Regions from separate parts of the Alteromonas sp. ABH4_456 genome, predicted to be linked through region 1. Evidence: predicted binding sites of a transcription regulator. Region 1 holds the regulator's gene; each other region holds the start of a gene.
The links. Region 1 encodes sigma-54, which starts transcription at its own class of promoters, with help from an activator protein. Its sites were predicted from a motif close to GTTGGCACGNNNNTNGNNT; they were not measured.
Positions count from the first base shown of each region.

Region 2: a site for sigma-54 is predicted at 1,757-1,775, ahead of glnA (glutamate--ammonia ligase). Genes of this name have one in related genera too.
Region 3: a site for sigma-54 is predicted at 1,456-1,474, ahead of dkgB (2,5-didehydrogluconate reductase DkgB). Genes of this name have one in related genera too.

Region 1 covers NZ_JBSWXO010000003.1:363,871-367,154, forward strand. Annotated here, with positions in the region: gene ptsN (PTS IIA-like nitrogen regulatory protein PtsN) at 1-104, opposite strand, end outside; gene hpf (ribosome hibernation promoting factor) at 113-400, opposite strand; gene ACXAG2_RS06940 (RNA polymerase factor sigma-54) at 433-1,917, opposite strand; gene lptB (LPS export ABC transporter ATP-binding protein) at 2,013-2,738, opposite strand; gene lptA (lipopolysaccharide transport periplasmic protein LptA) at 2,744-3,284, opposite strand, start outside; gene lptC (LPS export ABC transporter periplasmic protein LptC) at 3,282-3,284, opposite strand, start outside.
Region 2 covers NZ_JBSWXO010000006.1:202,513-205,796, forward strand. Annotated here, with positions in the region: gene typA (translational GTPase TypA) at 1-1,277, opposite strand, end outside; gene glnA (glutamate--ammonia ligase) at 1,846-3,255, shown strand.
Region 3 covers NZ_JBSWXO010000001.1:490,961-494,244, reverse strand. Annotated here, with positions in the region: gene rluB (23S rRNA pseudouridine(2605) synthase RluB) at 1-619, shown strand, start outside; gene ACXAG2_RS02270 (type 2 periplasmic-binding domain-containing protein) at 598-1,380, opposite strand; gene dkgB (2,5-didehydrogluconate reductase DkgB) at 1,557-2,360, shown strand; gene ACXAG2_RS02260 (DUF445 domain-containing protein) at 2,499-3,284, shown strand, end outside.

The DNA of each region.
Region 1 (3,284 bases):
TTTTTAGCTGCAATCCCGCTGATGATTTCGAGAATGCGTTTTTTGCTATTGCACTGGACCGCACACTCGGTGCGGTCCAGGCTGACTATGGCTTGTATATCCATGAATTCAATTAGTGCTTTTTAAGCTTTTCCTTGTGTTTCAGGACCTGCCTGTCGAGTTTATCGACCATGCTGTCAATGGCAGCATACATGTCCTGATTTTCGGAAGAGGCGAAGACTTCCGCGCCGCTAAGATGAACCGTTGCTTCTGCTTTTTGGCTAAGCTTTTCAACATTTAAAATAACGTGCACATTTGATATGTGGTCAAAATGACGTTCCAGTTTGCTGAACTTAGTATCGACATAATTACGCAAAGAATCAGTGATCTCAATGTGATGACCAGAAAGGTTGATTTGCATATTTCGTCTTCCTTATTTTGAGCAGCCTTAAGTTAGATAAGGCTTTTGCGTTGGTTAGACGGCGGGATCGACAAGGATTCCCGGTACTTTGCTATTGTTCGCCGGGCAACCATAATGCCTTGATCGGCCAACAACGAAGCAATCTTGCTGTCACTCAGTGGCTTGCTTGGCTTTTCAGCGGCAACCAGCTTCTTAATCAGGGCGCGAATCGCTGTAGATGAACACTCACCACCTGATTCAGTGGCAACGTGGCTGGAGAAGAAATACTTCAACTCGAAAATACCACGGGGCGTGTGCATGTACTTCTGCGTTGTTACCCTGGAAATAGTAGATTCGTGCATATCTACCATTTCTGCGACATCATTCAGCACCATTGGTTTCATCATTTCAGGGCCATGCTCAAAAAAGCCCATCTGTTGCTGAACAATACAATTTGCTACTTTCAGCAGCGTATCGTTCCGGCTCTCAAGGCTCTTAATAAACCATTTTGCTTCCTGCATGTGAGAGCGGATAAATTGTGAATCACTGCTGTTTCTTGCTTTACGGCTCATTGCAGCATACTGCTGATTAACACTGAGCTTAGGCAGGCTGTCGGGGTTTAATTCTACAACCCAACGGCCATTTTTCTTAGCAACCGATACATCCGGAATGACATATTCGGGTTCTTTCGTAATTAATGCACTGCCCGGACGGGGATTAAGCGTTTGCAGCAAACGCATCGCTTCCCGTAACTGATCTTCTTTCAGGCGGGTTTTACGCATTAACGTACGGTAATCTTTACTGCCTAACAGATCGGAATGCTCTCTGAGCAGTAGTTTGGCTTCTTCCAGCCACGGTGTTTCCGGTGCAAATTGCGCCAGCTGAACTAACAAGCACTCCTGCGGTGTGCGGGAGCCGGAACCGAGAGGATCAAAAAGCTGAATACGTTTAAGTACGCACTCAACCTCATCTTCTTCTACGGGCTCTTCCATATCTTCACTGTTTACGCTTTGCAGAATGTCGTCAACTGTAACCGTTAGATAGCCGGACTCATCAATGGAATCGATGATCGCCAGCGCGATGGCGCGGTCTGTGTCAGAAAAAGGTGTCAGACGCATTTGCCACAGCAGATGGTCCTGAATATTTTCGGTGGTTTCACCCTGAAAGATTTGTTCATCATCACCACCGGAAGGGCCGGGCGCGGGGGCAGAAGACGCAGAAATGTACTCATCCCAGGTACTGTCGATGGGCAGCTCATCCGGTAAATCATTCTTTTCCAGTGCTTCACCGGTATCCATGCTGTCAGAAGACGAGGCTGATGCAGACTCTTGCATGCTGTCATCATTGTCGATGTTATTTTTCTCAATTACATCGTTGTCGGAGCTGTCGTCGACTTCCAGCAAAGGATTAGAATCGAGAGCTTCCTGAATTTCTTGTTGTAAGTCCAGCGTAGACAACTGCAATAGCTTGATCGCCTGCTGAAGCTGAGGCGTCATTGTTAGTTGTTGGCTAAATTTTAACTGTAAAGATGGTTTCATCTACGTCTTATATAAACTCTAAAAAGGACATCCGGTTGTAGCGGTGTGAGTGCCGGTGGCGAAATCTCCGCTAAATGCTCATCCCGATATCTTAACTATAGCCTGAATTGCTCACCAAGGTATACATCACGAACTTTTTGATTACTTAATACCTGTTCTGCGGTGCCCTGAGCAATCAGTTCTCCATGACTGACGATATAGGCCTCTTCACACACATCAAGGGTTTCCCTGACATTGTGGTCGGTGATGAGGATACCGATACCTCTGTCCCGTAAGTGCTGAATGATCTTCTTTATATCATTAACCGAAATCGGGTCAACTCCGGCGAAGGGTTCATCGAGCAAAATAAATTGCGGATTGGCTGCCAGTGCGCGGGCAATTTCAACCCGGCGGCGTTCGCCACCCGACAAACTCATACCTGTACTATTACGTATATGGTTAATATTAAATTCATCAAGTAGTGCATCCGCTTCCTGTTCACGTTGATGACTTTTTAAGTCTTTACGCGTCTGTAATATCGCCATGATGTTTTCATGTACGGTCAGCTTGCGGAAAATGGATGCCTCCTGGGGTAAATAGCCAATTCCCCGGCGGGCACGTTCGTGCATTGGCTGGTGCGTCAGCTCCTGCTCATCAATGAGGATTTTGCCTTTATCCAGCGGCACAAGACCCACAATCATGTAAAACGTTGTGGTTTTACCTGCACCGTTAGGACCCAGCAGACCTACTATCTGTCCGGTAGAAACCGATAAACTAACGTCACGGACGACCTGGCGTGATTTATACGACTTTGCCAGGTGAGTCGCACTCAGGGTTGCCATGTAACTCAGTTACCCTCGTTTTCGTTACTGTCTGAAGTCTTGTTCTCTTCCTTCAGCTCTTTAACTGTGTCAGGACGGAAAACCGTGGTTACCCGGCCGTTGCTGTTACTTTCACCGCCGGTTGCCAGAAGTTGCTCTTTTGACATGTCATAGGTGATGTTATCTCCCTGGACCATGCTGGTATCTTGCTGGATTTTCGCATCACCTTGCAAGGAAATAAGTTGTTTGGCTACTTCGTAGCGAATTTCATTTGCGCTGGCTTTTACTTTTGCGCCGTCATCCAGCGTTTGAGAATAAGTGGCTGGTTTTCCGCGGGCAATAAAAACCTCTTTCCCTTCGCCTTCACTGGCGATGGCTTCAACTTCATCTGCGGCAATGATGAGTGAACCCTGGGTGATCTTCACATCGTCTTTAAAAACCGATTTCTTCTTTTTACCGTCGATAAACTGTGACTTAGCATCCACGGTAATAGGCTTTTCAAAATCACCGGAGCCGGCCATTGCCTCACCGGCAGCAGCAAGCAGCGCTATTGCTGCGAAAAGGCTA
Region 2 (3,284 bases), on a different contig from region 1:
TTACGCAGACCAAGCTGTTCCATGATTGAACCCTGGTGCTCGTCTTCACAGTCGATAGTCAGTGTTTCAAACGGTTCCTGCAGCTCGCCGTCAACTTCTTTCAGGATTACTTCCGGACGTGATACCGCCAGCTCGTAACCTTCACGACGCATATTTTCAATCAGGATACCTAAGTGCAGTTCACCACGGCCTGATACGCGGAATTTATCCGGGTCAGCGGTTTCTTCAACGCGCAGTGCCACGTTATGTACCAGCTCGTCCTGCAGACGTTCAAGGATGTTACGTGAAGTCACGTACTTACCTTCTTTACCGGCAAACGGAGATGTGTTTACCTGGAACGTCATGGTTACTGTTGGTTCGTCAACCGTCAGCGGAGGCAAGGCTTCTACTGTATTAACGTCACACACAGTATCAGAAATTTTCAGTTCGCCCAGACCGGTAATCGCGATGATGTCACCTGCGTTTGCAGAGTCGACTTCATGACGCTCAAGACCTAAGTACCCCAGTACCTGACCCACTTTACCGTTGCGCTTCTTACCATCAGCACCAACAACAGTAACCTGCTGGTTCATCTTCACGCTACCGCGCTTAACTCGACCAACACCGATTACGCCAACATATGAGTTGTAGTCCAGCTGAGAGATCTGCATCTGGAATGCACCGGCAGGGTCTGCATTTGGCGCTTCAACCTGATCCACGATTAACTGGAACAGTGGCGTCATGTCTTCGCCTTTGGTGTCTGCATCCATTGATGCCCAACCATTCAGTGCTGATGCATAGATAACCTGGAAGTCTAACTGCTCATCAGTCGCACCTAAGTTATCGAACAGGTCAAAAACCTGATCCATTACCCAGTCAGGACGTGCGCCCGGCTTGTCAATTTTATTGATTACTACGATTGGCTTCAGACCCTGAGCAAACGCTTTTTGCGTTACGAAACGGGTTTGCGGCATAGGACCTTCCTGCGCATCAACCAGCAGCAGTACACAGTCAGCCATCGACATTACACGCTCAACCTCACCACCGAAGTCGGCGTGTCCCGGGGTATCTACGATGTTTATGCGGTAGTCATTCCAGTTAATGGCGGTGTTTTTCGCCAGAATGGTAATACCACGCTCTTTCTCGATGTCGTTAGAGTCCATTACCCGTTCCTGGGCTTCGCCACGGCTTTCCAGCGTACCGGATTGCTGTAACAGTTTGTCAACCAGAGTCGTTTTACCATGGTCAACGTGCGCGATAATCGCGATATTGCGTAATTTATTAATATCAGTGGTCATTGGGTCAAAGCCTTGGAAATCAGCGTTGCAGATGTAAGAAAAACATCAGGCAGATTTGATTGCTAAAACGGAATAGTAAAATGTGCGCGGATTGTACAGAAATTCCTTTCGCTTTGCGCATCTTTTTTTATTTTTCTTTGTGACACTTTTCTGGATTGTGTGCGGATCTAATTTATTCCAATGTTTTATCAATGATCCTACTAGTATCCGGGTTTGCTTTGTTCTAGTCTAAGCATCAGTTCTTATCTTCATATACTGCATTTCTGCATTGTCACAGCCTTCATTCTTCTGCCCCGGTCTGAATCATACCGGTACGGATAAAACACGGCTTAATAATGTTCAGCAGTCCGATAGAACCCGATGAATCATAAAACATCCTTACGCACCAAAACAGAGCTTCACCGCACCACTTTAGTGCATTTGCGTTTGGGGATTTTTGTGCTACTGCCTGCTAAGCCGCGTTTTACCGTCTTCATGTAAGTGGCATGAAAATAGCTTTAATGATTCTCAATTATTTTGGAGTGAAATTGTTCATTCCACGTTTATTCTAATAAATCCGGAGGACACGATGTCAATAGAAAAGGCATTAGAGCTGATCAAAGAAAGCGAAGCTAAATTTGTAGACTTACGCTTTACCGACACAAAAGGTAAGGAACAACACGTATCGATCCCTGCAGGTCTGGTCGATGACGAGTTCTTCGAAGAAGGTAAGATGTTTGATGGTTCTTCAATTTCTGGTTGGAAACACATCAACGAATCAGACATGATCCTGATGCCAGACTCAGAGTCTGTTGTTGTTGACCCGTTTGCAGAAGAAACTCAGGTGAACATCCGTTGTGACATCGTTGAACCGTCTACCCTGGAAGGCTACGACCGTGACCCTCGCTCTGTTGCACGTCGTGCGGAAGAGTTCCTGAAGTCTACTGGTATCGGTGACACTGCGTTCTTCGGTCCAGAGCCAGAATTCTTCCTGTTTGACGATGTGAAATTCCACACTGACATGGCGGGTTCTTTCTTCAAGATCGATTCTTCTGAAGCAAAATGGAACTCCGGTGCAGAATTCGAAGGCGGTAACCTTGCTCACCGTCCTGGCGTAAAAGGCGGTTACTTCCCGGTTCCACCAGTAGACTCAGCACACGACATCCGTGGCGCAATGTGTCTGGTTATGGAAGAAATGGGTCTGGTCGTTGAAGCTCACCACCACGAAGTAGCAACTGCTGGTCAGAACGAAATCGCTTGTGCTTTCAACACGCTGGTTAAGAAAGCTGACGAAGTTCAAATCTATAAGTATGTTGTACACAACGTTGCAAATGCATACGGTCAGTCTGCGACATTCATGCCTAAGCCTCTGGTTGGTGACAATGGTTCTGGTATGCACGTTCACCAGTCTATCGCTAAAGATGGCAAAAACATCTTCGCAGGCGACAAGTACGCTGGTATGTCTGAAGAAGCGCTGTACTACATCGGCGGTATCATCAAGCACGCCCGTGCAATCAACGCATTCACTAACGCTTCTACCAACTCGTACAAGCGTCTGGTGCCAGGCTTTGAAGCACCGGTTATGCTGGCTTACTCTGCACGTAACCGTTCTGCGTCAATCCGTATTCCTTACGTAACAAGCGATAAAGCGCGTCGTATCGAAGTACGTTTCCCTGACCCGACTGGTAACCCTTACCTGGGCTTCACTGCTATGTTAATGGCTGGTCTTGACGGTATCATCAACAAGATTCACCCTGGTGACTCTATGGATAAAGACCTGTACGACTTACCACCAGAAGAAGCAGCAGAAATCCCAACTGTTGCCAGCTCACTGGAAATGGCTCTGGAAGCGCTGGACAACGACCGTGACTTCCTGAAAGCCGGTGGCGTTATGACTGATGACATGATCGATGCATACATCGGTCTGAAGTCTGAAGAAGTAACGACTCTGAACATGTCTACTCACCCTGTTGAGTTCGACATGTACTACAGCGTATAAGACACTCGCTGATTTAAAAAAGCCCGCAT
Region 3 (3,284 bases), on a different contig from region 1:
ATTTGACCGTTTGCCAGCTATCCGCGTGGGACGCTGGATTGCTGTAGGACGGCTGGATATCAATACCAGTGGCCTGTTGTTATTCACCAATGACGGTGAACTGGCAAACCGCTTAATGCACCCTAAATGTGAAGTTGAACGTGAGTATGCTGTACGCGTATTCGGTGAAGTGTCCGGTAAAACGCTGAACACGCTGACTAAAGGGGTTGAACTGGAAGATGGTCTGGCGCGGTTTACTGAAATCAAAGCCCGTTCTAAGCCTGCCGGTGAAGAAGAGAGCATGAACCGCTGGTATAACGTGACGTTGTCTGAAGGCCGTAACCGCGAGGTACGTCGCTTGTGGGAGTCTCAGGAAATGCAGGTCAGCCGTCTCGTTCGCGTGCGCTACGGACCGGTGGAGCTGCAAAAGCGTTTACCGCAGGGGGCCTGGGTAGAGTTGCCGCTGGAGCAGTTAAATGCCCTTCGTAAACTGGTGCAACTGGACGATGAAACACAAACGTTGGTGGATGTAAGACAGGGTAAACTTGATCATGCCCGCCTTACCCGTATGCGCCGCTCGGTGAAAAAACACCGTACACGGCAGTCTCATCAACGTAATCAGTCAGCCAGCTCTGACTGACGGGAAGGGCGTTTCTTTAAACAGGCACGCCCGTTATCAATACCGTGCCGGCGGGCAACCTGAGCAATCAGCCCGCGGTGCGTTTTGAGAAATTCATCTAATTTTTCCAGCATTGCGGGATACTGCTCACTGGAAATCCGCAGGCTTTCTTTCTTATCCTGAATATGTGCTGATGCCACAATGCGTTTACCTGACAGCTTAAGTGCTGCAGTTGCATCATTCAGTTGTTCGCTGTCTGTGATAATGGCATCAACTTCACCATCAACCAGCGCTTTTACCAGGTGTGTCGGGTCAGAGAATGACACTATTTTCGTGTAGCCTTTACGTTCCTGTTCTAACCAGTCACTGGAAACCGGCTGATCTTCAATAATACCAAGTGCAGTCACGTCGGGAATTCGCATCCATTGATTTTCAGGCAACACACGGGTGATTTCACAAATACCGACCACAGGCTGGCTGTAAAACAGCGTGCCGTCTGTGGCAGACCAGCGGGGATGATCCGGAAAGCGGAAATCAATCGTGTTTTCTTTAAACCACTGATCGTACGCGTCGCCCTGAAGGGGCACATATTCCAGTTCAAAGCCCTCTTCAAGAGCAAATGCTGTCATCACCGCATCGAGTACCGGTTGATATTTGCCACCGTTAACCGGGTGGACCTGTCTGCCTGAACTGTCTTCAACACCTACAAAGAAAGTATCTTTCGCCGCAAAAGCCTGACCTGAAAGCAATACGGCAGCGAGAAGAGTGATAGCGTGTCGCATCGTATTCGTCCTGTTCATTTAAACTTTAGTCGTAGTAGAAGCCTATCAATGCAATTGCATTTGCTCGATAAGGCCGTTGGCATGTAAGTATTAAAACTAATACCTGAAGAAAGTGAAGTAATCTGTATTCAATGTCTTAGCGTAGACAAGGTGAATTCATAAAACAGGAGAAGATAATGCAATCGATGCCTCAATTAGGTGTAGGTACGTTTCGTTTAGAAGGAGAGGTAGCAAGAAAAACGGTTTCAGATGCGCTTTCCACCGGCTTCCGCCATATCGATACCGCCCAGTTTTATGGCAACGAAGAAGAAATCGGCAATGCAATTCAAACTGCCGGTCTTCCCCGTGAAGAACTGTTCGTGACCACCAAGGTATGGCACGACCATCTTGATAAGGGTCACTTCATTCCGTCTGTGCACGAAAGTCTGAACAAACTGAAAATGGCCTATGTTGACCTGCTGCTCATCCACTGGCCGTCACCCAATGATCATATTCCCATGGAGTCATATTTAGCCTCACTGAAGCAGGCTAAAGAAGAAGGTTTAACGCGCCATATCGGTGTGTCGAATTTCACTATGGCACAAATCGACAAAGCGGTTGAGATCCTGGGAGAGGGCGAGATACTCACTAATCAGATAGAGCTTCACCCGTTTATGCAAAACCGTCAGGTGGTTGAACATTGTAAGCAGGCTGGTATTTCTACTACCGCCTATATGCCCTTTGCGGTGGGCGAAGTCATGAAAAATGATGAACTCAAAGCCATTGCTGACGCGCACGGAGCCAATCCTGCCCAGGTTGTACTGGCGTGGATGGAAGTAAAAGGTATCCATGCCATCCCTTCATCAACGAATAAGGACCATTTGCAGGCGAACTTCGATTATACCGCTGTCACGCTGTCAGAAGATGATGTGGCGCGCATTGATGAGCTGGATAACGGTGAACGTATCGTGGATCCGGATTTCGCGCCGCAGTGGGATTAATATCCTTTTACATTTAACCACCCGTAATTGTCATAAAGGGTTTGCCGGCTGCACTTTCATCACCATATAGTGGATAGGATGTATACACCTGATGAGGTGCAGTCAGGTAAGTAAGGCAATATTAATACAAGGACAAACGTGCTACCGGATAATAAACAGCAGCAGCTCCGGCGTGCAAAACGCATCGCGCTTTTCTGGCTGGTAGGAGCTGCGTTTGTCTTTATTCTTGCGACGCTGACAGAGTACCGGCAGTGGATAACGCCATGGCCCGCCTGGGCCGGACTCATTAAGATGGCATCAGAAGCTGCGCTGGTTGGCGGGCTGGCTGACTGGTTTGCCGTCAGCGCATTGTTCAGGCCTATTCCGGCCAGATTTCCAATCCCTCACACGAATATCGTAGCGAATAACAAAGCGGCGGTTGCCGGCAATTTGTCCCGCTTTGTGAAAGAAAAATTCTTCAATGAAGTCGCTATCGAAAAACTGGTCAATGATGCCCGTCCTGCTCAGGGAATGGCAAGGTGGTTGCGCGAGCCTCAAAACGCAGACCGTCTGAGTCGCTTCGCTGCGCGCTCGCTGGTGGGGATCATTAACACGCTGGATGATAAACCCGTTCAGGACATGATGGTAAGCGGAGTAAAGCGGGCTCTGCTGAAAATGGATCTTTCACCTCTCGCGGCCGGCATGTTACGGGTTCTGACCCGTGATAAGCGACATCAGGAGGTGCTGGACCAGTTGCTTTATAAAATCGCAGAGCTTGCTCACCGGCCTGACAGTCAGATGTTTATTGCTGAAAAGCTACATAGCTGGCTGAAAGCAGAGTACCGGCGACTGGAGAAAATATTGCCGACCACCTGGTTGAGCGAGCAGGGCGCTGACATCGCTTCCAAAGCCATTGTGAGCATTCTGGCGGATATTGCCAATGAC